3 regions of the Lysinibacillus canaveralius genome follow, and region 3 is predicted to be linked to each of the others. Evidence: a T-box and tRNA genes for the amino acid it is inferred to sense, from the RefSeq annotation. Region 3 holds a T-box; the other regions hold tRNA genes.
The links. The T-box of region 3 lies ahead of leuS (leucine--tRNA ligase). A T-box ahead of a tRNA ligase gene usually reads a tRNA of that ligase, here a tRNA-Leu.
Positions count from the first base shown of each region.

Region 1: it has a tRNA-Leu gene. The T-box ahead of leuS (leucine--tRNA ligase) is inferred to sense a tRNA for this amino acid. The anticodon was not compared.
Region 2: it has a tRNA-Leu gene. The T-box ahead of leuS (leucine--tRNA ligase) is inferred to sense a tRNA for this amino acid. The anticodon was not compared.

Region 1 covers NZ_CP154840.1:194,831-204,586, forward strand. The annotation lists rRNA gene AA0Y26_RS01005 (23S ribosomal RNA) at 1-874, shown strand, start outside; rRNA gene rrf (5S ribosomal RNA) at 945-1,060, shown strand; tRNA gene AA0Y26_RS01015 (tRNA-Val) at 1,072-1,147, shown strand; tRNA gene AA0Y26_RS01020 (tRNA-Thr) at 1,157-1,229, shown strand; tRNA gene AA0Y26_RS01025 (tRNA-Lys) at 1,237-1,312, shown strand; tRNA gene AA0Y26_RS01030 (tRNA-Leu) at 1,325-1,406, shown strand; tRNA gene AA0Y26_RS01035 (tRNA-Gly) at 1,451-1,525, shown strand; tRNA gene AA0Y26_RS01040 (tRNA-Leu) at 1,530-1,618, shown strand; tRNA gene AA0Y26_RS01045 (tRNA-Arg) at 1,633-1,709, shown strand; tRNA gene AA0Y26_RS01050 (tRNA-Pro) at 1,718-1,794, shown strand; tRNA gene AA0Y26_RS01055 (tRNA-Ala) at 1,821-1,896, shown strand; tRNA gene AA0Y26_RS01060 (tRNA-Ser) at 1,908-2,000, shown strand; tRNA gene AA0Y26_RS01065 (tRNA-Met) at 2,055-2,129, shown strand; tRNA gene AA0Y26_RS01070 (tRNA-Asp) at 2,133-2,208, shown strand; tRNA gene AA0Y26_RS01075 (tRNA-Phe) at 2,220-2,295, shown strand; tRNA gene AA0Y26_RS01080 (tRNA-Ile) at 2,331-2,407, shown strand; tRNA gene AA0Y26_RS01085 (tRNA-Asn) at 2,421-2,495, shown strand; tRNA gene AA0Y26_RS01090 (tRNA-Glu) at 2,497-2,568, shown strand; gene AA0Y26_RS01095 (hypothetical protein) at 3,456-3,743, shown strand; gene AA0Y26_RS01100 (hypothetical protein) at 3,707-4,222, shown strand; RNA gene ssrS (6S RNA) at 4,550-4,738, opposite strand; gene AA0Y26_RS01110 (hypothetical protein) at 4,903-5,604, opposite strand; gene AA0Y26_RS01115 (zf-HC2 domain-containing protein) at 5,601-6,194, opposite strand; gene AA0Y26_RS01120 (RNA polymerase sigma factor) at 6,187-6,717, opposite strand; gene AA0Y26_RS01125 (YfbR-like 5'-deoxynucleotidase) at 6,873-7,511, opposite strand; gene AA0Y26_RS01130 (putative motility protein) at 7,696-7,878, opposite strand; gene AA0Y26_RS01135 (LysM peptidoglycan-binding domain-containing protein) at 8,227-8,970, shown strand; gene AA0Y26_RS01140 (hypothetical protein) at 9,073-9,219, shown strand; gene AA0Y26_RS01145 (amino acid ABC transporter ATP-binding protein) at 9,456-9,756, shown strand, end outside.
Region 2 covers NZ_CP154840.1:3,768,065-3,777,820, reverse strand. The annotation lists rRNA gene AA0Y26_RS19180 (23S ribosomal RNA) at 1-630, shown strand, start outside; rRNA gene rrf (5S ribosomal RNA) at 756-871, shown strand; tRNA gene AA0Y26_RS19170 (tRNA-Asn) at 887-961, shown strand; tRNA gene AA0Y26_RS19165 (tRNA-Ser) at 970-1,061, shown strand; tRNA gene AA0Y26_RS19160 (tRNA-Glu) at 1,088-1,162, shown strand; tRNA gene AA0Y26_RS19155 (tRNA-Val) at 1,192-1,267, shown strand; tRNA gene AA0Y26_RS19150 (tRNA-Met) at 1,283-1,359, shown strand; tRNA gene AA0Y26_RS19145 (tRNA-Asp) at 1,363-1,438, shown strand; tRNA gene AA0Y26_RS19140 (tRNA-Phe) at 1,454-1,529, shown strand; tRNA gene AA0Y26_RS19135 (tRNA-Thr) at 1,542-1,617, shown strand; tRNA gene AA0Y26_RS19130 (tRNA-Tyr) at 1,621-1,704, shown strand; tRNA gene AA0Y26_RS19125 (tRNA-Trp) at 1,709-1,782, shown strand; tRNA gene AA0Y26_RS19120 (tRNA-His) at 1,822-1,897, shown strand; tRNA gene AA0Y26_RS19115 (tRNA-His) at 1,924-1,999, shown strand; tRNA gene AA0Y26_RS19110 (tRNA-Gln) at 2,032-2,106, shown strand; tRNA gene AA0Y26_RS19105 (tRNA-Gly) at 2,110-2,184, shown strand; tRNA gene AA0Y26_RS19100 (tRNA-Cys) at 2,198-2,271, shown strand; tRNA gene AA0Y26_RS19095 (tRNA-Gly) at 2,317-2,391, shown strand; tRNA gene AA0Y26_RS19090 (tRNA-Leu) at 2,398-2,479, shown strand; gene AA0Y26_RS19085 (formate/nitrite transporter family protein) at 2,751-3,551, opposite strand; gene AA0Y26_RS19080 (alkaline phosphatase family protein) at 4,193-5,761, shown strand; gene AA0Y26_RS19075 (ABC transporter permease) at 6,097-6,849, opposite strand; gene AA0Y26_RS19070 (ABC transporter ATP-binding protein) at 6,846-7,619, opposite strand; gene AA0Y26_RS19065 (LytTR family DNA-binding domain-containing protein) at 7,780-8,229, shown strand; gene AA0Y26_RS19060 (DUF3021 domain-containing protein) at 8,233-8,661, shown strand; gene AA0Y26_RS19055 (hypothetical protein) at 9,311-9,756, shown strand, end outside.
Region 3 covers NZ_CP154840.1:3,268,379-3,278,134, forward strand. The annotation lists gene AA0Y26_RS16495 (assimilatory sulfite reductase (NADPH) flavoprotein subunit) at 1-1,628, opposite strand, end outside; gene AA0Y26_RS16500 (YezD family protein) at 1,650-1,796, opposite strand; gene AA0Y26_RS16505 (sirohydrochlorin chelatase) at 1,793-2,533, opposite strand; gene cobA (uroporphyrinogen-III C-methyltransferase) at 2,547-3,326, opposite strand; gene leuS (leucine--tRNA ligase) at 4,070-6,484, opposite strand; T-box leader at 6,587-6,801, opposite strand; gene AA0Y26_RS16520 (MDR family MFS transporter) at 6,849-8,021, opposite strand; gene AA0Y26_RS16525 (TIGR01212 family radical SAM protein) at 8,156-9,112, shown strand; gene AA0Y26_RS16530 (class I SAM-dependent methyltransferase) at 9,109-9,690, shown strand.

The DNA.
Region 1 (9,756 bases), 1.5 Mb from region 3:
TGTGAAGATGCAGGTTACCCGCGACAGGACGGAAAGACCCCGTGGAGCTTTACTGTAGTTTGATATTGAATTTTGGTACAACTTGTACAGGATAGGTAGGAGCCAGAGAGCCCGGAGCGCCAGCTTCGGAGGAGGCGTCGGTGGGATACTACCCTGGTTGTATTGAAATTCTAACCCATGCCCCTTATCGGGGCAGGAGACAGTGTCAGACGGACAGTTTGACTGGGGCGGTCGCCTCCTAAAAGGTAACGGAGGCGCCCAAAGGTTCCCTCAGAATGGTTGGAAATCATTCGTAGAGTGTAAAGGCACAAGGGAGCTTGACTGCGAGACCTACAAGTCGAGCAGGGTCGAAAGACGGGCTTAGTGATCCGGTGGTTCCGCATGGAAGGGCCATCGCTCAACGGATAAAAGCTACCCCGGGGATAACAGGCTTATCTCCCCCAAGAGTCCACATCGACGGGGAGGTTTGGCACCTCGATGTCGGCTCATCGCATCCTGGGGCTGTAGTCGGTCCCAAGGGTTGGGCTGTTCGCCCATTAAAGCGGTACGCGAGCTGGGTTCAGAACGTCGTGAGACAGTTCGGTCCCTATCCGTCGTGGGCGTAGGAAATTTGAGAGGAGCTGTCCTTAGTACGAGAGGACCGGGATGGACATACCGCTGGTGTACCAGTTGTTCTGCCAAGGGCATCGCTGGGTAGCTATGTATGGACGGGATAAGTGCTGAAAGCATCTAAGCATGAAGCCCCCCTCAAGATGAGATTTCCCATTACGCAAGTAAGTAAGACCCCTGAAAGACGATCAGGTAGATAGGTTCGAGGTGGAAGTATGGCGACATATGGAGCTGACGAATACTAATCGGTCGAGGACTTAACCAAATTTTGTGTGCTGTACAATGAAACGTTTATCCAGTTTTGAAGGAATAAGTTTCTTCAACTACATAATATGTGAAGTGATGATGGCAGAGAGGTCACACCCGTTCCCATACCGAACACGGAAGTTAAGCTCTCTAGCGCCGATGGTAGTTGGGGGCTTCCCCCTGCGAGAGTAGGACATCGCTTCGCTTATTTTTTTTGGAGGATTAGCTCAGCTGGGAGAGCACCTGCCTTACAAGCAGGGGGTCGGCGGTTCGAGCCCGTCATCCTCCACCATCTCAAAATGCCGGTGTAGCTCAGTTGGTAGAGCAACTGACTTGTAATCAGTAGGTCGTGGGTTCGACTCCTATCGCCGGCATCATTTTGAGCCATTAGCTCAGTTGGTAGAGCATCTGACTTTTAATCAGAGGGTCGAAGGTTCGAGTCCTTCATGGCTCACCATTTTTATAATATGCGGGTGTGGCGGAACTGGCAGACGCACTAGACTTAGGATCTAGCGCCGCAAGGCGTGGGGGTTCGACTCCCTTCACCCGCATCTTTTAACTTCATATACTGTCAGAATAAAAAGCAACGCATATTGCGGAAGTAGTTCAGTGGTAGAACACCACCTTGCCAAGGTGGGGGTCGCGAGTTCGAACCTCGTCTTCCGCTCCAATATGCCGGGGTGGCGGAACTGGCAGACGCACAGGACTTAAAATCCTGCGGTGGGTGACCACCGTGCCGGTTCGATTCCGGCCCTCGGCACCATTTTTATGATTTTAGCGCCCGTAGCTCAATTGGATAGAGCGTCTGACTACGGATCAGAAGGTTATGGGTTCGACTCCTGTCGGGCGCGCCAAAAAATTACGGGAAGTAGCTCAGCTTGGTAGAGCACTTGGTTTGGGACCAAGGGGTCGCAGGTTCGAATCCTGTCTTCCCGACCATCCAAATTTCTATGAATAAACAACATGGGGCCTTAGCTCAGCTGGGAGAGCGCCTGCCTTGCACGCAGGAGGTCAGCGGTTCGATCCCGCTAGGCTCCACCAACCATATAAACGGAGGAATACCCAAGTCCGGCTGAAGGGATCGGTCTTGAAAACCGACAGGCGGGTTAAACCGCGCGGGGGTTCGAATCCCTCTTCCTCCGCCATTTTTGAAATAGAAATGGTGCATTACAGACTTCAGCAAACTTGAATAAAATTATCGCGGGGTGGAGCAGTGGTAGCTCGTCGGGCTCATAACCCGAAGGTCGTTGGTTCAAATCCGGCCCCCGCAACCAAATGGTCCCGTGGTGTAGCGGTTAACATGCCTGCCTGTCACGCAGGAGATCGCCGGTTCGATCCCGGTCGGGACCGCCATTTTTGATAAAGGGTCAGTAGCTCAGTTGGTAGAGCATTAGATTGAAGCTCTAAGTGTCGGCGGTTCGATTCCGTCCTGACCCACCATCAGAAAATACATAAGAAAGTAATTTTAAAGTAGGGGGCCTATAGCTCAGCTGGTTAGAGCGCACGCCTGATAAGCGTGAGGTCGATGGTTCGAGTCCATTTAGGCCCACCATATATAATATTATTCCGAAGTAGCTCAGTGGTAGAGCAACCGGCTGTTAACCGGTTGGTCGTAGGTTCGAGTCCTACCTTCGGAGCCATGGCCCGTTGGTCAAGTGGTTAAGACACCGCCCTTTCACGGCGGTAACACGGGTTCGAATCCCGTACGGGTCATCCTAAAGTATGCAGCGATAAGCTGCATACTTTTTTATTTGCAAATTTTTATCACTATTAAATGGGATATATGAAGAGTTTGCCTGGTAAAGTTTATCGTTAGAAAATAACTGATTATAAAGAATAGAGTGCCTTATTATTGCTCAAATACATTAGCGTAATAACCTACTAAAAATTTAATAATAAAAAGCCTCCTAAAGAATTAAACTGCATCCGAATTGTTAGATACAATCAAACAATTTGGGTGCAGTTTTTCTATAGGAAAGTTTACTACTGAACATGGATTACAAGCAGCAGCTCCTTGGTATCTAAATGGGAATGAAAGCTCTTATAATACACCGAAATTCCTTGTAACAGAGCACAATATAATACGAAGATAAACCATTTTAAAACTAATGGTGTAAATGCTTTTTCTTAAACAATATACGAGCTATAGGTTACAGGTTAAAGTGGCCGTACTAAATTATCTAACTGAATATAGTATATCTAGTGTTGAAACAGCGGCTATTTTCACTACTACAAGTGTTTCAAATATAAGACCTGGAAAAAACGTTTAGTGTAAATGGAATAGATGCTCTTCAATCAAAGGGAAAGAGTCATATATCGATAAGAAAAAGTTCAGCCAACCCCCATTCCAGAAGGCTCTATAGAAGCGCTTGATGAGCGTATTAGACAGTTTATAAGTGAAAAAGGGTTTTAGTCTAGAATTTATTAACTGCACTGTATGCGGCCTGTATGACAGAGAGGGAAAATTATGTTAGGGTAAACACTCTAATTCTGCCGGATTTCTTATATCATTATATTTTAATTGGTAGAATGTGGATTATATTAGTGTATCCCACTAAGAAGGTATATTTTCTACTATAAAACTGATTAGGAAGATAATAATGAAAAAGCTTTTTATTATGTTACTAGCAGCGTTTGTATTAGCTGTAATAAATCCAGTAAAATCGGAAGCGAAAGTGATGCATGACGGGTCGGAAGTTGTAAAAGGGCAAACAGGAAAAATGACTTTCAAAAAAGACATCAAGGTATACAAGAGAAATCCAAATGGTACGTTTGATTCGTTAGTGGTGAAGCGAAACAATTTCTTTAGAACGTATGATATTGAAAATATGATGGCAAAGTATTCTACCAGATGGGACAGTACCGTGTACAAGCAACAGATTTGGTAGTTTTCAAAGAAGTACCGATAAAAATTCGTTCATCCTTTTATCAAAATCCAACTTATATTAATATTAACCGTGACAGTATTTACGGTAAGGGTCAATATGGTTACGGATGGTACTTCGGATCAGACTTTTTCGGGGATAGTTATTTCAAGGATACAAACAATGGACAGCTGCTCAGGACCTGTGATGCCAGTAACGACGGCTCTTATGAAAGGTGCATTCAATATTCTGTTACAGATCTTAAAATCGCTGAGAGAATATCAAGCGAAAGATTTATACGTTATGAGTTAACAAAAGATACTGATGGGAAAAGCACCCCGTTAGATGGAGCTAAATCTATAATAATGCATGAAAAGGAAACCTTTTTTTCATCGCTAGGTATTGAAGTGAATGGTTATCTGTATGTAAGCTCAGAAGGAAGTAACGCCCTCAATAATTGGCTCCCGGTGAATTTATTAAAGCTAATTAAGGATAACTTATAGATTAGGAACCATATAGCCTTCTTAATGAATAACTAGTAAGAGGGCTGCTTTATTTGTTTGGTTTGTTGACGTATAGCCAGGGTGTTTAACAATATATTGAATAAAGCTTTGTTTATTAGCGTGAGCGGATAGAGAATATGTTACCAGCGGCAGCTGCTATATATTACAGATAGATAAACTCTCTAGTGGAAATGAGATGACTTATTTTCTATTAGTGAGGATGAGCTTGAATTTTACTCCCGGCAGCTATTTACGGCAATAAAAAAACACCCAGACCATATTTGGACTGGGTGTCTATAAAATATTGCTACATATGCTTTCTTAATGGCAAAAGCCACGATGCCGCGACATTATAGAAAGTTTTAAACCACACTTCTCAAAGTGGGTGTTCGCATAAGCTTTCCTGTTTATCCCGAGGTCAAAGGAGCTCGGGCTCGCCATTTCAGCTTGGATATAAAACTCCCTGTTACTGTATAAAGGTTAAAACTTAATATTACACGTACAACGTAGCTTCATTTATTATTGTATGATAAACATTAAAATTATGCAAGTAAGGGGCATTCGAGAAATTTGTCAAATAAAATGATAGGAATTTAGCATGAAGAATATTGGTTAAATTGCTTTCCTTTGTATAATGATTATATAGATATAATTTCTGTTTTCTTCCGGTTGGAAAGAAGCTACTCAGCTGCCCAGACATTTTCAATCGTAATATCTTCATCGTATTCAATTGTGATCTTATAAGCTATTTCCGATCCGTTTGTTGTTTCAGACAGCGTATTTTCAATGTACAGCTCTTTATAAAGAACTTCATCGAGTTCATTTATTACAGTTTTGACGTATTGAAAAAATTCCTTCTTTGATGTAAAAGGCTTCTCTGTATATACATGAATGTCTGCGTTCACAGGTAATTCGAGTTTTGGTTTCCACTCAGCGCTGCGATCTACATAGCCTAGCGGTACCTGCACGTAATAATATACTTCACTATCTAGCTTTGCTTCCGTCAGCAATTTCTGTACATAGGTTGTTCCTGCTTCAGAAAAAGTACTGCTCATTTCTACATCCTCGGAGTCATAACGAAGGGAATGATAGATGATTTCGTCCGGCTTCAAGCCTTTCCCAATCTCAATGGAATAATTGTATACTTGGTCATTCTTTTCATTCACAATATAGTGAAAAGAATAGCTTTGATCTTTAAAGTTATAGCCGCTGTCCTTAATGGAATAGTTTTGCTCTGGATAGTATTTTTCCAAATAATCCGATGCATAATTTTTCGCAACCGCTTTAGAAATAGGGTTTCCATTAAAACTTATATAGAAAAATAAAATATAGCCTGTAATAGCGAGGGCGATGATTAGATAAACCCACTTTTTCAATGTCATAAGGACTCCTCCTTTTCTGTAATCTTCATCGTTAGCAGGGCAACGACAGCACCAAGTGCAGCAAATAGGGTATGAATAATGCCCATTAAAAGACTGCTGCCGAGAAGCATACCAAATAAGCCGGCGACAGAATCGTGGTTTTCTAAAGCCTGTGTGTACCATTGATGATAGGAGCCATAAGAAGCAATTGTATCATAAATTGACCAGATAATTATCGGTATCATTGAGATGAGAATTGTAAATATCCAGCTGCGGTAAAAATAAAATGTACTGAAGCCGAGGATAAAATAACTTAAAATAAATTGAAAGCTGTCGGCGAATATGGATGTACTCATTGCAAAGGCAAATGATAAGAGTACAAACAACAGCTGATAGATGGCAAGCTTTGAACGTACGTTCTTCATCATGGCTGCAGCCGTTTTTTTCGGCTTTATGGGCGCTGCTGGGAAAGCAGCAAGTGTCTCATTTGCCCGTGAACGGCATGATTCGCATGTGGAAAGATGGGTTTCTATCCAATCAACGGTCTCTTTATGTAATAAATCTTCTTCATAGAGTGGAAGCAAATCTTCGACAATACGGCAATCATTCATTCAGATCCCTCATTTCCTTTTGTAATTTATTTTTTAGACGATGAAAGGCGACTCTTGTATAATTTTCACTTTTGCCTGTCAGCTCGCCAATCTCCTTAAATGATAAATCACCATAAATTCTCAGCAGGATGATCTCACTTAGATGAGGGTCTAGCTTTCCAATCTTCATCAGAAGGCTCTGTATATCTTCCTTCAGTTCGATTTGCTGCTCGGGTGTAAGACTAGCTGTAATAGGCTCAATTTCTAATTTTTCAACCAATGCCTTCTCATATTTTTTAGATCGATAATGCTTCTTTAAAAGATTGCGGGCAATGGCAAACATCCATGTAGATAGGGTCGATTGACCGTTGAAACGGTGCAGGCTCTTACTTGCTTCATAAAAGACATCCTGAGTGAGATCCTCGGCCAATGCTGTATTGGCTGTTTTTAAATAGAAAAATGTGAACAGCTTTGGATGGATGTCTCGATATATCTGCTCCAGCTCTTCCATGATGCTGCCATCCTCCTTTTTCTGTCCTTTCAAATCATTAGTACCATCTTAATCCATTTCGTTACATGTATGTGAAAAAAATAAAAGAGTGCTGCTCTATTACATCTAAGCAGCAATCTTTAAAGAAGAAAGTTAATTTTTCACAGTAAAAAAAGCCTTCCATTCTAACTGGAAAACTTTACGAGCAGTTATTTGTTTTTTAAAATTTCTTCCGTTAAGGTCACAATATCAATCTGTGTATCCTCAGCCACTGCATCTTTCAAAATTTCATGGCGAAAGTATTTGACACTGTTTGGAAGAGGCAGATCAAGTAATTTTGCTAAAGCCTGCTGATACATAATAACAAATTCCTTGTCCGTATTACCGCGCTTCAATTCGGCAAATGCTTCATAGAATTGGTCGAGTTTGTCGGCAAATTCGAGAAGGCGTCCTTCCAGTGTATTATCTTTTCCTTCTTTCATCCGGTCAAAAAAGACTTCTTGGAATTCAGGTGGAATCTCTTCTGCAATGAAATTCTCCATCATTTTCTCCTCGACGACCGTCAGCATTTCTTTTAATTTGGGACTTGCATGTTTAACAGGGGTTTTAATGTCACCAATGAAAACTTCCGCAAAATCATGATTAATTGTTTTTTCATAGAGTGACTTCCAATTCACCACCGCTCCATGCATTTCTTCAATCGTAGCAAAGAACATAGCATACTGGGAAACCTTCCATGAGTGGGCAGCCACATTATGTTCCTCAAATTTAAAACGGCCTGGTGCCCGGATAATCCGCTCTAGGTCATTTAAGCTTGTAAAAAATGTATGAATACCGATAATAATCACTCCTTTAACTGCATCGTACTATATTTATTCCCCAATTCGCGTAGAATTTACACGGTTTTAAAAAAGATTAATAGGCGCTCAATAATTTCTTCTTTTGCCTATCCGAATAAGGTGTAAGCGCCAAATAGGAGAAGTGGAAAATGAAGGGATAATACCCCGCTAAATAAAGCGGAGTATCATTTTACTATGCTTGGATATCGATGATCTGGCCCTTGTATGGATGAGCAGCGGGCTGCTGTGCTGACATATCCTCGAGCATTTCAACTGCTCCGGCCGCACCCATATTTAAAGATTTGTCCAGTATACCCATTTGAAGTGTCTGCTGTAATTGGGCTACCTGAGCCGACAGATGTGAGTTAATCTCCATGAATTCGCCTCCTTTATATATATATCGGTCTCATTAGTCTCTAGTTCATTTCATTAAACATTACAATTTGTTGTTATTTACGCGCCTTCTGTTAATACCTTGTAATAGAAATTACCAGTTCAAAAAAATGCCAGAGCGGAGGAATCAAGGTTTCAAGATGAAAATCCTTAAATTTCTATTGAATATTTGGTAAATAGTGGACACTATACGAAATATGAATGTAATGCTAGTAACGTGTTGTCGTTATAAAGCTGCAATCTTCCTACTGTAAAGTTAGTTTCAGAGTTTGCGAGTGACCCCCCGAAAGAATGGGGCGCAAAAATTTAACTGAACAGAGCAATGGAGGAAATGAAAGCTATGAAGAAAACGTTCTTAACATTAGCAACAGCATTTACGGTAAGCGCAGGTGCATACGCAGCAAATACTGAAGCAGCTACGCACACTGTTCAATCCGGGGAATCACTTTGGTCAATTTCACAACAATATAATACATCCGTTGATGAGTTGAAGACGTTGAATCATTTGAATTCCAATCTTATTATCCAAAATCAGCAACTAGAAGTTTCGGGCGAGGGGAATTCAACTTCAAAAAATGGCATTCACATCGTTCAACCTGGAGATACATTATTTAAAATTAGCAGGGCATACAACGTAACGGTCGATCAATTGTTGGCCTGGAACAATATATCAACACCTAATTTGATTTATGCTGGTGATACAATTACGATATCGGCAGGAGCGGCACCCTCACAGCCAAAACCTGAAGTACAACAGGGGACACAAGATGTAGCTGGCGAGGCGATCCAAACAATGACAATGACGGCTACAGCCTATACAGCGTACTGTGATGGCTGTTCAGGCGTTACAGCGAATGGAACAGACCTACGTGCGAACCCGAACGCGAAGGTCATCGCAGTTGATCCAAGTGTCATTCCATTAGGTACAAGAGTATGGGTTGAAGGCTACGGTGAAGCAGTCGCAGCTGATACAGGAAGCGCTATTAAAGGCAATACAATTGATGTATTCATCCCATCTAAAGAAGGGGCGCTTGCCTGGGGCCGTAAATCAGTGAAAGTTACAATTCTAAAATAATAAGATAGATTGAGACCTTACGAGAATTTCTTCTCGTAAGGTTTTTATTATTTTTTGAAAGAAAGCAATATCAGTAATAAAGAAATAAAAGGTGGAAATATAATGATTGGGAAATCAACAGAAGCTTTCCCCGTTCTTATCTTAGTTACAGGGCTTGAAAATTGTGTTTTTACGCTATTTATTAACAAAAAATTATCATTTTATTTTTTCGAAAAATGTAATAAAATAGCACAAAAGTATTTGTTGTAGTACAATGGAAATTAAATATTTTCAATTTTAAACAAATTATTAATATATTAATTTTTCAATCTATTATATTATTTAGTATTATTAGAGATTTAAAGCGCTTAAAGCAGATAAAATATATTTGAAAATTATAAAAATATTGAATAGGATAATAGTTTAGTTATATAATAGGTTTTGTGTTTGTTATTTCCAAAATTGTATTGGTACAGATATAGAAATTATGTTAGGGGTTTGATGCAATGATTCGCTTTGAAAATGTAAACAAGCATTATGGAGATTTTCATGTTCTGCAAAATATTAACTTGGATATCAAAAAAGGTGAAGTAGTAGTAATTATAGGGCCATCTGGTTCGGGTAAGAGCACTTTGCTTCGTTGTATCAATCGGTTAGAAACGATTTCTGAAGGAGTGCTTGCTGTTAATGATATAGAAGTGAACAGCAAGAAGACGGATATTAATGAGTTACGTAAAAATATCGGAATGGTATTCCAGCATTTTTATCTGTATCCGCATAAGACAGTTTTGGAAAATATTATGCTGG
Region 2 (9,756 bases), 500 kb from region 3:
GGTAACGGAGGCGCCCAAAGGTTCCCTCAGAATGGTTGGAAATCATTCGTAGAGTGTAAAGGCACAAGGGAGCTTGACTGCGAGACCTACAAGTCGAGCAGGGTCGAAAGACGGGCTTAGTGATCCGGTGGTTCCGCATGGAAGGGCCATCGCTCAACGGATAAAAGCTACCCCGGGGATAACAGGCTTATCTCCCCCAAGAGTCCACATCGACGGGGAGGTTTGGCACCTCGATGTCGGCTCATCGCATCCTGGGGCTGTAGTCGGTCCCAAGGGTTGGGCTGTTCGCCCATTAAAGCGGTACGCGAGCTGGGTTCAGAACGTCGTGAGACAGTTCGGTCCCTATCCGTCGTGGGCGTAGGAAATTTGAGAGGAGCTGTCCTTAGTACGAGAGGACCGGGATGGACATACCGCTGGTGTACCAGTTGTTCTGCCAAGGGCATCGCTGGGTAGCTATGTATGGACGGGATAAGTGCTGAAAGCATCTAAGCATGAAGCCCCCCTCAAGATGAGATTTCCCATTACGCAAGTAAGTAAGACCCCTGAAAGACGATCAGGTAGATAGGTTCGAGGTGGAAGTATGGCGACATATGGAGCTGACGAATACTAATCGGTCGAGGACTTAACCAAATTTTGTGTGCTGCACAATGAAACGTTTATCCAGTTTTGAAAGAACAAGAAAAACTGTGGATTTTTAATAAAAAACACTTGAAATTAGCATAGAATATGCTATAATAAATCTTGTCTTTTAAGAGTCTAGTGATGATGGCAGAGAGGTCACACCCGTTCCCATACCGAACACGGAAGTTAAGCTCTCTAGCGCCGATGGTAGTTGGGGGCTTCCCCCTGTGAGAGTAGGACATCGCTAGGCTTCCAATAAAAATATTCCGAAGTAGCTCAGTGGTAGAGCAACCGGCTGTTAACCGGTTGGTCGTAGGTTCGAGTCCTACCTTCGGAGCCATTCTTCTTGGAGAGTTGTCCGAGAGGCCGAAGGAGCACGATTGGAAATCGTGTAGGCGGGTAACACTGTCTCAAGGGTTCAAATCCCTTACTCTCCGCCAGATTATATTTAGAGACGTTTTACATTGGCCCGTTGGTCAAGTGGTTAAGACACCGCCCTTTCACGGCGGTAACACGGGTTCGAATCCCGTACGGGTCACCACTTATTAAAATCATAAGAAATAACCAGATGGAGGATTAGCTCAGCTGGGAGAGCACCTGCCTTACAAGCAGGGGGTCGGCGGTTCGAGCCCGTCATCCTCCACCATCTTAATAACATTGTCGCGGGGTGGAGCAGTTCGGTAGCTCGTCGGGCTCATAACCCGAAGGTCACAGGTTCAAATCCTGTCCCCGCAACCAAATGGTCCCGTGGTGTAGCGGTTAACATGCCTGCCTGTCACGCAGGAGATCGCCGGTTCGATCCCGGTCGGGACCGCCATTCTTTATAAAATATGGGTCAGTAGCTCAGTTGGTAGAGCATTAGATTGAAGCTCTAAGTGTCGGCGGTTCGATTCCGTCCTGACCCACCATATTTCCAAAATGCCGGTGTAGCTCAGTTGGTAGAGCAACTGACTTGTAATCAGTAGGTCGTGGGTTCGACTCCTATCGCCGGCACCATTTGGAGGGGTAGCGAAGTGGCTAAACGCGGCGGACTGTAAATCCGCTCCTTAGGGTTCGGCGGTTCGAATCCGTCCCCCTCCACCATTTTAGGGGCATAGTTCAACGGTAGAATAGAGGTCTCCAAAACCTTTGGTGTGGGTTCGATTCCTACTGCCCCTGCCAGTTTTTTTATTTCATGAATTTTACTTAAACAATACAATGGCGATTGTGGCGAAGTGGTTAACGCACCGGATTGTGGTTCCGGCATTCGTGGGTTCGATTCCCATCAGTCGCCCCATCCTTTTAAGTAAATTCCTTATAATGGCGGTTGTGGCGAAGTGGTTAACGCACCGGATTGTGGTTCCGGCATTCGTGGGTTCGATTCCCATCAGTCGCCCCATTACTTTTTAAATAACTTGCATATTATATTATTGGGGTATAGCCAAGCGGTAAGGCAACGGATTTTGATTCCGTCATGCCTAGGTTCGAATCCTAGTACCCCAGCCATTTGCGGAAGTAGTTCAGTGGTAGAACACCACCTTGCCAAGGTGGGGGTCGCGAGTTCGAACCTCGTCTTCCGCTCCAATATTCTTTTTACGGCGGCTTAGCCAAGTGGTAAGGCACAGGTCTGCAACACCTTTATCACCGGTTCAAATCCGGTAGCCGCCTCCAGATTTTTTTGATCGGACATCCGGTTTTTTTTTATCTTAATAATTTGCGGAAGTAGTTCAGTGGTAGAACACCACCTTGCCAAGGTGGGGGTCGCGAGTTCGAACCTCGTCTTCCGCTCCAATCCATGCCGGTGTGGCGGAATTGGCAGACGCGCACGACTCAAAATCGTGTTCCTTCTGGAGTGTCGGTTCGACCCCGACCACCGGTATCTTAACTAACGAGAAACATGGTTATAGTAAACTTCACAGTATATTCTGTGGAGTTTTTTTTATTTTTCTTTTGCACGACAGAATAATTAAGAATCGTGTGCACTGAACCGAGGAAGAAGCATTAGAAATTCAATTATATAAGGGAAGGCAAAGCAAAGGACTACTCCAACTTTAGTAAGCAAAAATTGAAGTAGCCCTAAGAGAACCAGCCTATTATCGTAGCGTCAATTTAAAATAATAGGGTTTTCTAAATATTTATATGTCAGTTTCCTAAGAATTCTTAGGAAGTTTCTGAACTTGATTATCTTGTTTCTGATAAACATAAAAATACAACAATCCAACAAAAAGGGCCCCGCCTACAACATTGCCTAGGAAGGCTGGAATGATGTTTTCAATAAGATCAATCCAATTAAGCTGTCCTGCAAAAATCGCTGCTGGTATCACAAACATATTGGCAACAACGTGTTGGAAGCCAATCGCGACAAAGGCCATGACTGGGAACCAAATGCCGGCAATTTTCCCGATAAAATCATCTGCTCCATAAGCCAGCCAAATTGCTAGACATACAAGCCAGTTACAACCAATCGCTGATATAAAGGTTTGTAGGAAGGTTTCATCTACTTTTGAATGTGCCACTGCCACCGTTTTATCCAAATATGGGCCTGTTTCAGTTAAACCCACCACATGACCAAAGAAATATGCTACAAAAAGAGCTCCAACTAGATTTGCTAAAGTGACCCAAAACCAATTATGTACGAGATTCCCTAGAGATATTTTCTTTGCATAAAACGCCATGGATACCGACATTATATTTCCTGTAATCAATTCTGCCCCAGCAAGGACAATTAAAATAAGCCCAATTGGGAATACGGCACCTCCGATTAAGTTAGCAAGACTCCCCCATTCCGCTGGCAAATTACCTATGACACGAATATCTAGTAAATAACCCAATGAAATAAATGCTCCCCCTAAAAATCCAAGCAGCAACAAATGGGGAAAAGGAAGTTTTGTCTTTGTCACCCCTGCTTCTATCGTTATCTCTGCAATTTTTTGTGGTTTATGAAATGCCATAACCATTCTCCTCCTAGCTGTCATTAAAAAAAGGTAGCACCTTAAAAACCTTTTAATTAAAAGGTTTTTGAGATGCTACCTAACGTCTTTGCACTCGATACAAAGAAATCAATCATCATAATTTATACTTAAATAAAATCATATAAAAGCAAAAAAGCAGGTCTTACCTAATCACCATTTTATGTTTTCACCAGGTTCTATTTTAACGTATAACAGCATTTAGTACAAGATTTGATTTTAGATAATCTTTTCTTCGGTAGTTTTAAATTCCTTTTTAACCGGCTCTTGTATCTGTTGTGTTTCTTCTTTAAATGGTTGATTTAATATCTGACCTAAATAATGTCTCCCGACACCAAGGGCTAATACTCTCGCATAAAAATTAAGAGTAATGTGAAGTGAAAAACGATAGCAATGTATTAAAATTTTGATATTAGACGGTTTTAGTACCGCTCAAAATCGAGTTCCTTCTAGATTGTCGATTCGACCCTGATTAATGGTATCAAAGTGCCAAGGGATCCTTGATTATTCAGGGGTTCTTTTTTCTTTTCGTAAATAATGGCAAAAGATTTTACCTTCACGAAAGCATGTATTCATTTGTAATCACCATACTACTACTGATGAATGGAAGATAGGTGACTATAATGAAAAGAAAAATACTTATTGCTTTTATTTTAGTTATTATTATTTGTGGAGGACTTGCTCTCGCTATTTCCATGTCGCCGACTAAAAAGTTAAATAGCGTTCCCATTACAACGCAGCAAAAACCGGTTGTTTTGGTCACAGTGGATTCGTTAATGACTGAGCCCCTACAAAAGGCAATTCAGGAGGGAAGGGCTCCTGCTTTCTCGTTTTTAATGAAAAATGGAGATTTTTATCCAGAATTTATTAGCTCTTATCCGACGATGTCTGTAACTATTGATAGCACCTTGTTAACGGGAACTTATACAAATGGTCATAAGATTCCGGGCTTGATTTGGTTTAAAGAGGATGAGGATCGCATGGTCAGCTATGGAAGCGGTATAAGGGAAATGTGGGACAACGGTATAAAGAATGTAGCAGCCGATAGTGTGATTCGCCTTAATGAATCGCATCTAAGTAAGGATGTGCAGACGATTCACGAAGAGCTGGCAAACGCTCAATTGCAATCGGCGTCCATTAATGGCCTATTATACCGGGGAAGCACTCAGCATGAATTACATGTACCGAAGCTGCTCTCTTTTGCAAAGCTATTGCCGAAGGAGATAAAGGTGAATGGACCAGTGCTATTGTCACTTGGTGCGTTATCTCAATATAATCCAGAGAACGATCGGTATAAATTCAGCTGGAAGCGAATGGGTGTCAATAATGATTTCACAGTAAATGAGCTAAAGTATATACTCGAGCAAAATAAGCTTCCGATGTTTACCCTAGCTTATTTTCCTGATGCCGATGCCTCTATACACAAAAATGGTCCTAAAGATACAAAAGGAATTGAGAAGGCAGATCAAGGCCTTCAAGAGCTATTCAATCATTTTGAATCGTGGGAGGAAGCCATTCAGGAAGTAACATGGATTGTCCTAGGTGATAGCGGTCAATCATCGGTAAAGGAAGAGAAGGAGACAGCTTTAATTGATTTAAATGATGTGTTGAAGGACTATACGTTTTGGGAGAACGGAAAAGAGAATGCAGAGCTGGCTATTGCCATTAATGAGAGGATGGCATATATCTATCTGCATGATGAGCAAATTCCATTTTCTGAAGTATTAGATATTTTAAAAAAGGATGAACGAATTGGTTTTATTGCCTGGAGTGATCAGCAAATTAATTATGTTGTGAAACCAAAGGGAGAAGAACAATTTACATTTTCACCAAACGGGCCGACTATCGATGAGTACGGCCAATCATGGCATTTGGATGGTGATTTGTCTCTTTTGGATGTAAAGAAGGATGAACAGGGAGCCCTGTATTATCATACGTACCCTGATGCGCTTGCAAGGCTGCATGGAGCACTTCATTCACAAGAAGGAAAGGTAATTATCGTAGATGCAAAGCCTTCTTACGAGTTTATAGAAAAACATAGTCATGATCATGCGGGCGGTGGTGCGCATGGCTCTCTCCATCGTGTGGATTCTGTGGTTCCGCTCATTGTTACGGGCGAAATAGAGAAACCGCCATCAAACCGGCTTGTAGATGTGAAGAAATGGGTTTTAGACTTGATGGGCGGCTCTTAAATAAGAGCCACCTCAGCCAGTTGACAAACGCTTTCATCCAGCATTGCTTGCTTCGCTCGTTCCCTCATGAACTTAGGTTCTATTCGCGTCTTCGCTCGTTGATACTCCTTGTCTGGCAAGTGTTTTCAAGACAGGCTGGGTAAAAACGCCTTTTTATTAAAGTTTCTTAGAAGACATGAAGACAAAGTCATGAAACGATTTTGTCTTCACTCCGAGGCGGCTCTTGAATAAGAGTCGCCTTTTTTGGAGAAAAGATGATACAGTCCAAAGAGGAGGGAACATTTCATCAGAGCTTAACTATGAGGAAGGGGCAGCCATATCGCCTTTCACTGCAATTACGCCCAATTTTTCCTTTTGTAAAAAATAGCCCCCATTAAAGAGCAAAGTAGACAAATACCAGCTAGCATGCCAATTTCAAAGTTATATTCATGTAACGCCTCTCCATTAAAAGTTCCCTGTAAAAGATCGACTACATAGGTGAGGGGCAGAAATTTGGAGATAGATAATAAGGTATCCGAAAACATCTCTTTTGGCATGGTCGCTCCGGATAAAAACAACATGAGAAAATAAGAAAGATAACATAATAGATTGGTCATCTTGCTGTCTCGAGCAATAGATGTAAAGAGGAAACCAATTGAAAAAATAGCGGCGATAGAAAGTAAAATCGCAATACTGATAGCCCACAATTCCCCTTCATACTCCACATCATAAGCAAGCTTCCCTACAATAAATAATAGTAAAAATCCGAGAAGTGTCATGATGATATTTACCGCTGTCTGGATCCAAATAACAAAGCCTTTTCCAACAGGCGTCGCGTCCAATCGTTTATAGATTTGATGTTCTTTGTAATGAGCGAGTGTCAGCGGAAAGGCCATCAAGCCAGTTACACCGATAATCATGGCACAATAGGCAGGAATAGATACATCAATTGTTCCATAGCCATCAAAGTAAACAGTCGGTTCATTGCCATAAATGCTTCCGTAAAGTAATAGCAGCAATGAAGGAAATGCAAACGTAAAAAAGAAGCTGAAAAAATCACGTGTGTATAATTTCATTTCAATCATAAAAGTATGATAAATTTTCGTCATTTCATTACCTCCGATAATAGTGCTCCTTTTTTAGGGGAAACTAATAGATACAGCTGCTCCAAATTCAAGTTATGCTTCCGCTCAGAAGGGGTTATCTGATTTTCTGCATACTGGCGGAATTCCTCTAATGTCCCCTCAAATTGTTTATGACCGTCTACTAAATACAGCAAGCGATCTGCTAAGTGTTCAACCTCATCTAAATAATGAGAAACGAGAAGTATGGTAGTTCCTGCATTGCGGATATTGAGCAGGCTTTGCCACATCATCCGTCTTGCCTCTGGATCGAGCCCAGTGGTCAATTCATCTAAAATAAGCAGCTTTGGCTTTGGAAGCAAGGCTAATAGGATAGAGAGTTTCCTCTTTTCCCCTCCCGATAATTTTTTGATAAGAGTATTTTCACGCTTTTGTAAATCCAGCTGCTTTAGCAAAAGACGCCAATCTGCCGGGTGGTCATAGAAAGCTGAAAAATAAATGCATAGCTCCTTCACTTTCATTTTGTCAGGGTAATCAGCCTCCTGTAATTGAATGCCCATCTGTTTATATATCCTCTTCCGATTCAAGTGGGGAGTCACCCCGAGCACAGATACCTTGCCAGAACTAGGCATTCTTAACCCTTCAATACATTCTACTGTTGATGTTTTTCCAGCTCCATTCGGTCCGATGATGGCGTAGATTTCTTGCTCTTTTATGGAAAAGGATAAATTTTGAACAGCAATCGTTGTTTTATACTGAATGGAAAGGTGATTGACTGTCACGATTTTGTTTTCCATTTCTTCATCTCCTCCTTTATTTGAGATAAATATATACAACAGAGACAGCGGCAACAATGCATTTTGAGTGAGATGTCCAAACGGGTGTGTAAGATGCCTTATAGCGGTTTAACATGCATTTTATGGATAAATATGTATGATATAATTTTTGCGAGGGGGGATGATCGTGCGGGTAGAGGTGAGGATAGATCCTACGTATAAGGAGCCATATGCGACAATTCATGTATCAAAGCTTTCACCGGCAGTACAGGCAGCTATTTCACTTTTACAAAGTGAAGGGGAGGAACAGATATTAACAGCCCAATCGGATAATAAGACATATATCCTTGAACCGGCTTCTATTATTTTGATTCGAACAGAAGGGCGTGAACTCGTTTTATATGATGATGATAATAATCGGTATATTGTAAATAAACCTTTATATGAACTAGAGCAGCAGCTTGGCAGTGATTTTATTCGCATTTCGAAATCAGCGATTGTTCATTTCCGAAAAATAAAGCATGTCGAAGCTTCCTTCAATGGGACGATGGAGCTTGAGCTGGCATTAGGGCTCCGTGAAGTTATTACCCGAAATTATCGAAAGCAATTTAAAGAGAGATTGGGGGTTTAATATATGTGGGTTATGAAATATTTCGCATCTGGAGTCAGCTGGGGATGTACGGTTTTTGTATTCGTCAATCTTATTGGCTACTGGCTTGGCGGAGCGGTATTTTTAGATGCTGTGATGGCTGATTTTACGCGTCAGGCAGTAGGATCTATGATTGTAGGGGTCGCCTGTGCATCACCAGCTTTTGTATATCAAATAGAACGCTTGTCATTCTTCCAGCAATCCCTCATCCATTTTGTTGTTGGCTTAACGGTCTTCTTCCTCGTCGCTTTTTCTTTGAACTGGATTCCAACCAATTCTATGTCATTGATTATTTCAGTAGTTTTGTTAAATATATTGATCTTTACATTTGTTTGGTTTCTCTTTTATCTGTACAACCGCTTGGAGGCTAAAAAAATGAATCGGAAAATTAATGAACTGATTAACAGAGAATAGTTTGAGGAATAACTCAATAGTAAGTGAAAGGAACCCTTTTTTCAGAGGGTTTTTTTATTTTAGCCATATGAGACCCCGGGTTTAAGGACGCTTTTATAAGCAAATAGGAGCGCATGAAAGGAATAGGGCTTTTCGTCGATAGGAGGAAGAGAAATGTCCGTAATAAGTAATATTAATTAGCATGAAAATTTTCCTTTACTGAACGAATGCGTCTAGATGGAAAGCATTAATTTGCTTCTACTATATCGTTTACAGCGCCATTCTCTGCTAAATTATTAATAGGCAAATTTTAGATGATAAGAGGGATGCATCCTTAATAGACGTTATTTACAATTCTTCCTTATAATTGTTTTTTTCGGGGTGGCTGCATGACATGGCATAGGGAGAATGTTCTTCTGGAAAAGGGAATACAAACAATGGTCTTGCAGGATGGTTTTACAAAGGGTTGTCTTCCTTCTTCTAAAATACGTAGAGTTGAGATCAGAAGTTCATGAATACATGAAGCTATGATCGGTGAATGCAGTAATGAGTCAGCTGTATTACCAACATCGAGATGACTACTATGAAGAGCTTTGCTTTCTTTCAATAAGGAAGAAGAAATATCATTTAAATAAAATTAGGTTTAATCAACACAGAAGGGGGCACCATCTTGGCGAAACGCTACTTACCATTTCTTTTTGCAGTGACTTTATTAATAGGAGGGTGTGGGGCAATGAAAACAAATGACAATTCAGATACTAGCTCAAGTGCTAATTCAAGTGCGGAGAAGATTCAAACAGCAGCTTTAGAGGATGATTTCACGAAGGAATTCATTTCTTCTAAGGAAGAAACGGAAGAGGGATACTATACTTTTGAATCAGGTGTTGGCGGCTATACAATGCTTTACCCAGTGAATGCAGTGATGGATCAGACGTATTATCAATATCGTGATACAAAGTATGAAGCTATTCTTTTTGGTGAGGAACGAAAAGAAGAGAACTACAGCTATTCCGTCGTAGGAAATTTTGATGACCGAGAAGCTACCGAATGGATAGAAGGAAATTTAGAATTGCTAATCGGCTCCAAAAAATTAGTAACACCTGAAGACTTTGAAAA
Region 3 (9,756 bases):
AAGTAAATGTTAGCGCCTTGCTCGATCCATTCGAATACTTCTTTCGCATTCTCAACCAGTCGATGCTGCACATATATCTTTTCTTGCTGGTCACGAGAGAAAGCAACATTCATGTTAGTTAATGTCCCTTCCTTTAACCAGCGCTGCCATTCTACCTGATACAGGAAGTCCGTAACGAAATGCTGATCACCGAAGAATAGCCAGCTCTTTCCTTGCGTCCCTTGTTCTTCTCGTTCCTGAAGGAAAGAACGGAACGGCGCAATCCCTGTTCCTGCACCAATCATAATGATTGGAGCAGAATCTGCAGGCAATTTAAAGTTCGGATTTTGTTTTACATAGACCGCTAATTTATCACCGATTTCTACATTCGTTGCGACATTACCTGATACAACTCCTTCACGGTAACGGCCGCCTGTTTCATGGAATACCTTTCCAATAGTTAAATGAACCTCTTCTGGATAAGCCGCATAGCTGCTTGAAATCGAATATTCACGTGCCGGGATTTTACGTAATTGTTCGATGAATTGCTGAGGTGTCCATGTCCAAGGTCTGAAAGTTTCGACAATATCAATTACGTCACGGCCATATACATATGCATTCAACACATCCCGGTCTTCAATTAATGCTCCCAGTTCAGTATTTTGCGTGTATGGGATAAATTTGTTCAGCAGCGTTTTTGATAATGCTGTAATATCCAGGTGCTTTAAAGCGTCCTGCAATGCTGACTCATTGCCGTCTACCGTCACTTTTTGTGTCCCATCAAAGCCAAGGGCAGTTAATAATAAGGCGATTAGGTGATCACTATTTTCCGGCACAATTGCCAATACATCACCTGGTTCATATGTTAAACCAGAACCTTCCAATGAAAGTTCCAAATGGATGGTTTCCTTATTCGATCCACGGCCGTTCAGGTTAACTTTTTCTAATACTTCCGCATAGAAAGGGTTGCTTCGTGAATAGTCAGATGTCCCTGTCGGCACTTGCACTGTTTGGGCTGCAGGCGATGCTGCCGTACTTGTTGCCAGCGCCTCTGTCACCTGTTGAATCCATGCATCGGCATCAGCATCAAAGTCTACATCACAGTCTACACGCGGCACAATGCTCGTCGCACCAAGTGCTTTTAGACGTTCATCGAAATCAATACCTGTTTTACAGAAAAATTCATAAGAGCTATCTCCTAAAGAAAGGACAGCGTATTTTACATTATCCAACTTTGGTGCCCGCTTGCTATGTAAGTAGTCATAGAAGCTGATCGCATTATCCGGCGGCTCACCTTCTCCATGCGTACTTGCTACAATAAATAGATGGTCTAATTTCTTTAAGTTATTTACCTTGTAATCACCCATCGACGTGACCGTTATTTGGTGATTCGGGTCTTCTAACGCAGCCCCCAGTTTTTTCGCTACTTTCTGGCTATTGCCGGTTTGCGAAGCAAAAAGAATGGTAATCTCCTTTGTTTGCTGTGCAACTTGAGCCGGCTCCTGCACTGCAGCCGGCCCCTCAGCCGAGGCTGCTGTCAAATAACCTGTCAGCCAAATTTTTTGCTGTGAAGTTAAATTCGGTAATAACTCATTTAAAATCTTTACTTGTTGTTCGGTAAATGGACTATTAATTACTTGTAGTGTCAATTTGTTCGCACCTCATTCAAATTATTTCAAACGAATTTTTTCATTTTTCTCTATCTGTACAACATAGTTATCTTGAATAATGAGCGTAACGGAGCCGTATTTCATGGAACTAACCATTTTCTTCACATTTTCCAATGTTACTTCAATATTGTCTTTACGCGTACTCATTGTTCATCTCTCCTTTCCATCAACTGTATGATTCTATCGATAAAGACATGTTGGACCTGCTCGTCATATCCCAGACACTCACATAAATGAACAGCTTTATTCGTTTCCTGAATATTAGCAATTTTCGTTTGAATATGTTGCTTTAATAACCCTGTAAATAGTAAATACGGAATAATAAATGTTTTTCGATCTTCTGTCATCAACTGCTGGAGAGCATCCTCAAATGATACCCCTTTCCCATATAAAAAGCAGGTAGACACTTCATTCAGACCAGCCCTGCCCTTTAACAAGCCAGCGATCCGAGTTAAGTCTCTTTTCACAGCAGGATCGCTACTCCCTCGTCCAACTAGCAGGACATTTGCGCCTTTATAATTTTCATTTGATTCCTTCAGCCTTTTTTCAAGTACATTTACCAGCCTGTCATCAACTCCAAATGCCTGGCCGATTGAAAAAACCACTTCCGGGAATTTTCTTTTTGCTTCTTCTATTTCATCGGGGATATCCTTGTTCAAGTGATTTGCTGTCAATAGTAGAATCGGCGCTACAGCAACCTCTGTCGCCCCTTGCTCTACACACGCGGCGACTCCCTGCATAATTGTCGGTTCTGCCAGTTCCAGAAAACTTTTTTGTTGAATCGGTGCATTAATACGAGGTGTTACCTCGTCAATAAAGGCAAGGGCCTCATCAACCCCCTCCTTCACTCGACTCCCGTGTGCGACATATAGTACTGCTTGCATAGATGACACCTACTTACACTGAAATTTCCTGGCGTAGTTTTTGTAAATATTGCTCTTTTTCAAACCACTGAATTTTTTCTCTCACTTTGACAACTTCGCCTATAACAATCATGCTGGGATTTTCTACTTTTTCCTGCTGAACCATTTCGACAATCGTATCGAGTGTTCCTGTAACAGTTTTTTGCACATCCGTAGTGCCCCAATGAATGAGTGCTACTGGTGTATCTGCTGGTTTTCCGTGCTTGGTTAACTGCTTACAAATATAGGGTAAGTTCCCAACACCCATATAAATAGCCAATGTATCAATTCCTGTCGCCAAGCTCTCCCATTTGATAGAATCATCCTTCCCTTCGCGCATATGTCCGGTTACGATGGCAAAGCTGGAACTATGGTCGCGATGTGTCACAGGTATACCTGCATAAGCTGGTGCAGCGATACCGGATGTGATTCCCGGTACAATTTCAAATGGAACACCCGCTTCTGCTAACACTTCTGCTTCTTCCGCTCCCCTGCCGAAGACAAATGGATCCCCTCCCTTCAAACGGGTCACCACTTTTTCCTTTTTACCGTGCTCGACAAGCAATGTATTGATCCGATCTTGAATAACTCCATGATAATTCGGCAGTTTTCCGACAAAAATGAGCTCAGCATCTGGCTTAGCATAGGTAAGGAGTTGTTTATTTATCAAGCGATCATAAAGGATTACATCCGCTTCTTTGATTGCACGCAGTCCTTTAACTGTAATCAAATCCGGATCACCGGGGCCTGCTCCGACAATATATACTTTCCCCAACGTTGTTCCTCCTCTATCTTTCAAAAAATGCATTCATCTTTTTAGTTGCGACCAGCCAACAGCGACTATCTAATCCGAGTAATCGCATACTATTTCGTCACATAAAATGTCAGTTTGGATGCTTAATGATTTCTATAAATTCAAAATTTATACTTATATATATTTAAAAATGCAATTTTTATCTAGTAATCTACTATGATTAAACATTACATAACCTTGTCATCATTCACCATTTACTGTCTATTTTCGACATACATTAATCGTCATCTTTAAGTATGAATAGGCTGCTTGTTCTCCTGCTTTCCAAAGAACACCTTATAGCTGCCTCATTCGCTATAGTGTAATTTTCTTACAGTTCATTTCTGCACAGTAAAAAAAATGTTAAAACAAATATAAACATATAATCCCTATTAGTCAACTATGTTTTTTAAATTTTTTCATATTTCAAAATGTTCTTCATTGCTAATATGCATCAAATGTAAATAAGCTGTTTTACCGTCTTTTATGTATAAATCCCTAAATCATTCAGACTCTTCAATAATAAACAACTATAAGAAACTACCTGTTCATAAAATAACCTAGGGGAAAAGACTTACTACAGGAAAACTTTTAGAAGCTATTTTATAGAGGCTGGAATTTAATTTAAATGTTTATGCTTCTTGAAACGATATAATTTCTTACATAACAAAAAAGCTGCGTATTGGAGTTATTTCCAATACGCAGCTTACTTCTACACTATATGTTTATTTGACTACAATGTTTACTAACTTACCTGGAATTGCAATTAGCTTCACTAACTCTTTTCCATCCATGAATTCCTTCACTTTTTCATCGTTAATTGCTATTTGTTCCAGCTCTTCCTTCGATGCGTCTTTTGCCACTTTTACTTTGGCGCGGACTTTGCCGTTCACTTGAACTACAACTTCCACTTCATCATCTACAAGCTTTGACTCATCATATGTCGGCCAAGCTTCATAAGAGATCGTACCTTCATGACCTAGGATTGCCCATAGCTCTTCTGCCACGTGTGGCGCGATAGGAGCAAGCAGCTTTACAAACCCTTCTGCATACTCTGTCGGCACAACTTCTGCTTTATAGCAGTCATTAATGAATACCATCATTTGAGAAATAGCAGTGTTAAAACGGATACCCTCGATGTCTTCCGTCACTTTTTTCACTGTTTGGTGATAAGACTTTTCTAATGTTTTATCATCGGATGGCTGAACCTTTTCCGCTGCTGTGCCTTCTTCTGTTACGAACAAGCGCCAAATACGGTCAAGGAAACGACGAGCACCATCTAAGCCGTTCGTAGACCAAGCTACAGAAGCCTCAAGTGGTCCCATGAACATTTCATATAGACGAAGTGTGTCCGCACCATGTGATGTAATAATTTCATCAGGGTTTACAACATTTCCTTTTGATTTAGACATTTTCTCATTGCCTTCACCTAAAATCATTCCTTGGTTAAATAGCTTTTGGAACGGTTCTTTTGTCGGTACTACGCCTAAATCGTAAAGCACTTTATGCCAGAAACGTGCATATAGCAAGTGAAGTACTGCATGCTCTGCCCCGCCGATGTAGATATCTACAGGCAGCCAGCGTTTTAGTAATTCTGGGTCAGCGATTGCTTCCTCATTATGCGGATCGATGTAGCGCAGGAAGTACCAGCTAGAACCTGCCCACTGCGGCATTGTATTTGTTTCACGACGTCCTTTTTTTCCTGTTTCCGGGTCAACTACATTCACCCACTCATCGATGTTGGCAAGCGGTGATTCTCCTGTACCGGATGGACGGATATTGGATGTTTTCGGCAATTCTAATGGCAGTTGATCTACCGGTACTGTTGTCATTGTTCCATCTTCCCAATGAATGACTGGAATCGGCTCTCCCCAATAGCGTTGGCGAGAAAACAACCAGTCTCGTAGTCGGTAAGAAATCTTTTTCTCCCCTACGCCATTTTCCTCTAACCATTGGATTGCCGCTTTAATACCGTCTTCTTTATTTAAGCCGTTTAAGAACTCTGAGTTAATATGAGCACCGTCTCCAACGAATGCTTCTTTCTCAACGTCCCCGCCTTCAAGAACCGGCTTAATTTCTAAACCAAATTCTTTTGCAAACTCATAGTCACGCTCATCATGAGCTGGTACAGCCATGATTGCCCCAGTACCATATGTTGAAAGTACATAATCAGCAATCCAGATTGGCATTTTTTCTCTGTTGATCGGATTGATTGCATAAGCACCCGTAAAGACACCTGTTTTTTCTTTCGCCAGGTCTGTACGCTCTAAATCTGATTTAAGCTTTACTTTATCCAAGTATGCTTCTACGGCCGACTTTTGTTCTGCAGTTGTAATGTCTGCTACTAGTTTGTGCTCTGGTGCAAGAACGCAATAAGTTGCACCGAATAATGTATCAGGGCGTGTCGTGAATACTTCAAATGACGCATCCGTCCCATCAATAGCGAATGTTACTTGTGCCCCTTCAGAACGTCCAATCCAGTTGCGCTGCATATCTTTAATTGATTCGGGCCAATCTACTTCCTCTAAATCATCAAGCAGGCGGTCAGCGTATGCTGTGATTTTCAGCATCCATTGTTTCATTGGGCGACGCTCTACCGGATGACCGCCGCGTTCTGATTTACCATCAATTACTTCTTCGTTTGCTAGAACTGTGCCTAGTGCTGGGCACCAGTTTACAGGAATTTCATCTACATAAGCCAAGCCCATGTCTACTAACTTTGTAAAGATCCATTGTGTCCATTTGTAGTATTTCGGATCTGTTGTATTAATTTCACGATCCCAGTCATAGGAAAAGCCAAGCTCTTGGATTTGGCGTTTAAACGTTGCGATATTTTTCTCTGTGAATTCAGCAGGGTCATTTCCTGTATCAAGTGCATATTGCTCCGCTGGAAGACCAAAGGCATCCCATCCCATCGGATGAAGAACGTTAAAGCCTTGCATGCGCTTGTAGCGAGATAAAATATCAGTCGCCGTATAGCCTTCCGGGTGTCCTACATGGAGTCCTGCACCTGATGGATAAGGGAACATATCTAATGCGTAAAATTTCGGTTTTGAATTGTCGTTGCCTGTTTTAAACGTATTGTTGGCAGCCCAATATTGCTGCCATTTTTTTTCGATTTCTTGATGATTAAAACTCATGGTATTTCCTCCTTAAAGTATCATTGTCGACCTGTTTTCACATATTTAAGCGGAATTTACGGAATTTTAAAAAAACAAAAAAACTCGCCCCATTCCATAATAGAAAGGGACGAGAGAATTTTGACTCCCGCGGTACCACCCACATTAGTGACACAGCACTCAGCTTAGATTTCTTAACGCGAAAACACGGCTTCCAGCTACTATTTTCGCCAAAAGCATACTCCGAGGCGAGTTCAGTCTGTTCATCTGCCGGCTCACACCAACCGCAGGCTCTCTTGAAGACTTCTAGACCTACTATTCCTCATCACAGTCGTTCTTAATATTTTCATTTATTTTAATGGAAACAATTGAAAAGCACAAGTGTTTATTCATACTTAACCCGTTTCAATGGCTGATCGTACAGTAAACACGGAATGATGGCAACAATAAGTGCAATAGCAAGGAAGATGGCAAGCACCTGCATACCATACACATCGACCATCACCCCGCCGATCAGCGGTCCTACCATACGCCCTATTGTCGTTGCACTATTCACAATCCCCTGATAGAAACCTTGCCTTCCTTCCGGTGCCAGTTTGTTTGCTACTAACGGGATAACCGGTGTAAAGAATACTTCTCCCAATGTCAGAACCACCATGGCAGCGGCAAACATTTTAAAATCTCCTGCAATTGATACCAGGCCAATTGAGGCAGACATCAGTACCAGCCCTAATATTAATTGGTGTTTCAGTTTATCCTCCCACATCCGGACAATTGGCCGGATGAATGGCTGTACTCCTACAATTAATAGTCCATTAATCGTCCATAGTAAACTATATTGAGAGAGGCTCATCCCCAGCTCCTGTGTATAGGAAGAGATCGTCGCGCTCCACTGTGAATACGACATCCAGCAGAACACGAGGGAGATACATAGTATCAATATAGCAAATAACGGTGCTTTTGATTGGGGGCCTGCCCCTTCTGCAATCACATTTTTCGGTGCAATGCCTGCCTGTTTAAATCGTCTGAAGGCAAAAACAGCAATAAAGAAGAACACTGCGTATGTCGCCAGGTTCGTAATGAAAACATATTCAAAGTTAATATCAGCAATTACTCCAGCCAGTGCAGGACCGATCGCCACTCCTACATTGTTTGCTAAGAATAATGTGTTGAAGGCTTTTCTTCCCCCTTCCGGCCAGGCGCTGCCGATGAGGGCATACATTGCAGGAAAGACAATTCCGCCGCTGAACCCGACCATTGTCAGTAAAATGACATACTGGGGCCAGTCATGCCACACTGTCAAAAGGGCTAATGTGACTAAATTACATACGACCCCAAAGACAATTGTCTTATATCCTCCTAATCTATCAAATAAATAACCGCCAAGCAGATTGCCAAATACACCTGCTAACGAATTCAACATTAAAACAAATCCTGCCACGGTAAGCGACTTTCCTAAATAATCATGAATATAAATACTATTTAGAGGCCACAAAAATGAGCTTCCGACTGTATTTACAAACATTCCTACAACTAAAAACCACACACTTTTCGGCATAAAATTTCCTCCATTAATTTCAAGCTCCAAACAGTAAGTCTATGCGTAATTCGTAAAATGTACAAGAAAAAGATTTTCTGTTATGTCAGAGTGTCCTCTGCATGTTAAAATAGGGCGTTAGAGGAGTGACATATATGACAGAAACAAATTTCCCTTTCCCTTCAGATGGAAAGCGTTATTATACATGGAATCGCTATTTGCGGAATGAATTTGGAAAAAAAGTATATAAAGTTGCACTGGATGCCGGTTTTGACTGCCCGAACCGGGATGGCACAGTTGCTTTTGGCGGCTGTACTTTCTGCTCCGCTGCCGGCTCGGGAGATTTTGCAGGTGATAAGGTTGATCCGATCCCTGTTCAATTTGAAAAGATCAAAGCAAAAATGGAGAATAAATGGAAGGATGGCCTGACAATGGCCTATTTCCAAGCATATACAAATACGCATGCTCCGCTTGAAGTATTAAAAGAAAAGTTTGAAGCAGCACTTGCTTGTGAAGGTGTAATGGGGCTTAGTATTGCTACACGTCCTGATTGCCTCCCTGATGACGTTGTCGAATATTTGGCTGAGCTAAATGAACGCACGTATCTTTGGGTAGAGCTTGGCCTGCAGACTGTGCATGAAAAAACAGCGAACCTGATCAACCGGGCACATGACTATCAAACATATGTTGAAGGTGTAGAAAAACTGCGCAAGCACAATATCCGTATTGTCACACATATCATTAACGGTTTGCCGCTGGAAGACTACGATATGATGATGGATACAGCACGGGAAGTAGCGAAGCTCGATGTCCAAGGCATCAAGATCCATTTACTGCATTTGTTAAAGGGTACACCTCTTGTGAAGCAGTATGAAAAAGGAATGCTGGAGTTCATGGAAAAGGATGCTTATATCAACCTTGTAGCCGATCAGCTAGAGGTGCTGCCACCTGAAATGATCGTTCACCGTATTACAGGTGATGGACCGATTGATCTCATGATTGGGCCAATGTGGTCAGTTAATAAATGGGAAGTACTGAATGGCATTGATGCGGAGCTGGAACGACGCGGCTCATGGCAAGGCAAGTACTACCAGGCGGAAGTGGCAAAATGAAGCTGGAACGAGTTCTACAATATGCGCAGACATTATTAAAATCAGCAATCAGCAATGGGGATATTGCAGTTGATGCAACAGCCGGCAATGGTCATGATACACTGTTTTTAGCCGGGCTTGTTGGCGATGACGGCTTTGTCTATGCATTTGATGTACAAAAGCAGGCAGTCGATGCGACACTTCACCGTTTGCTCGACAATGCCCTTGAACATCGGGCAGTTGTCCTAAAAGATGGGCACGAAAATGTGGCAAAATATGTAGACAAGCCTATTTCAGGCGCCATATTCAACCTGGGTTACCTGCCGGGTAGTGATCATGAGGTGATTACACGCCCGAATACGACTATTCAGGCTTTAAAGAGCCTATTAAAGCTCCTGAAGGTCGGCGGCATTATCGTGCTTGTTATTTATCATGGGCATGAAGGCGGCAAAAAGGAACGTGATGAGGTCATTCGATTTGTAAGCGATCTGCCTCAGAAATATATTCACGTGCTGCGCTACGAATTTTTGAACCAGAAAAATGACCCTCCATTTGTTATTGCATTAGAAAAGGTCAAAGAATTGCCCCTTGAGAGCTGAGGAATCTATCCTCGGCTCTTTTTTAATAAAAGCTCACTCCAAGGTCCCCTTATTTTATTTAAAAAC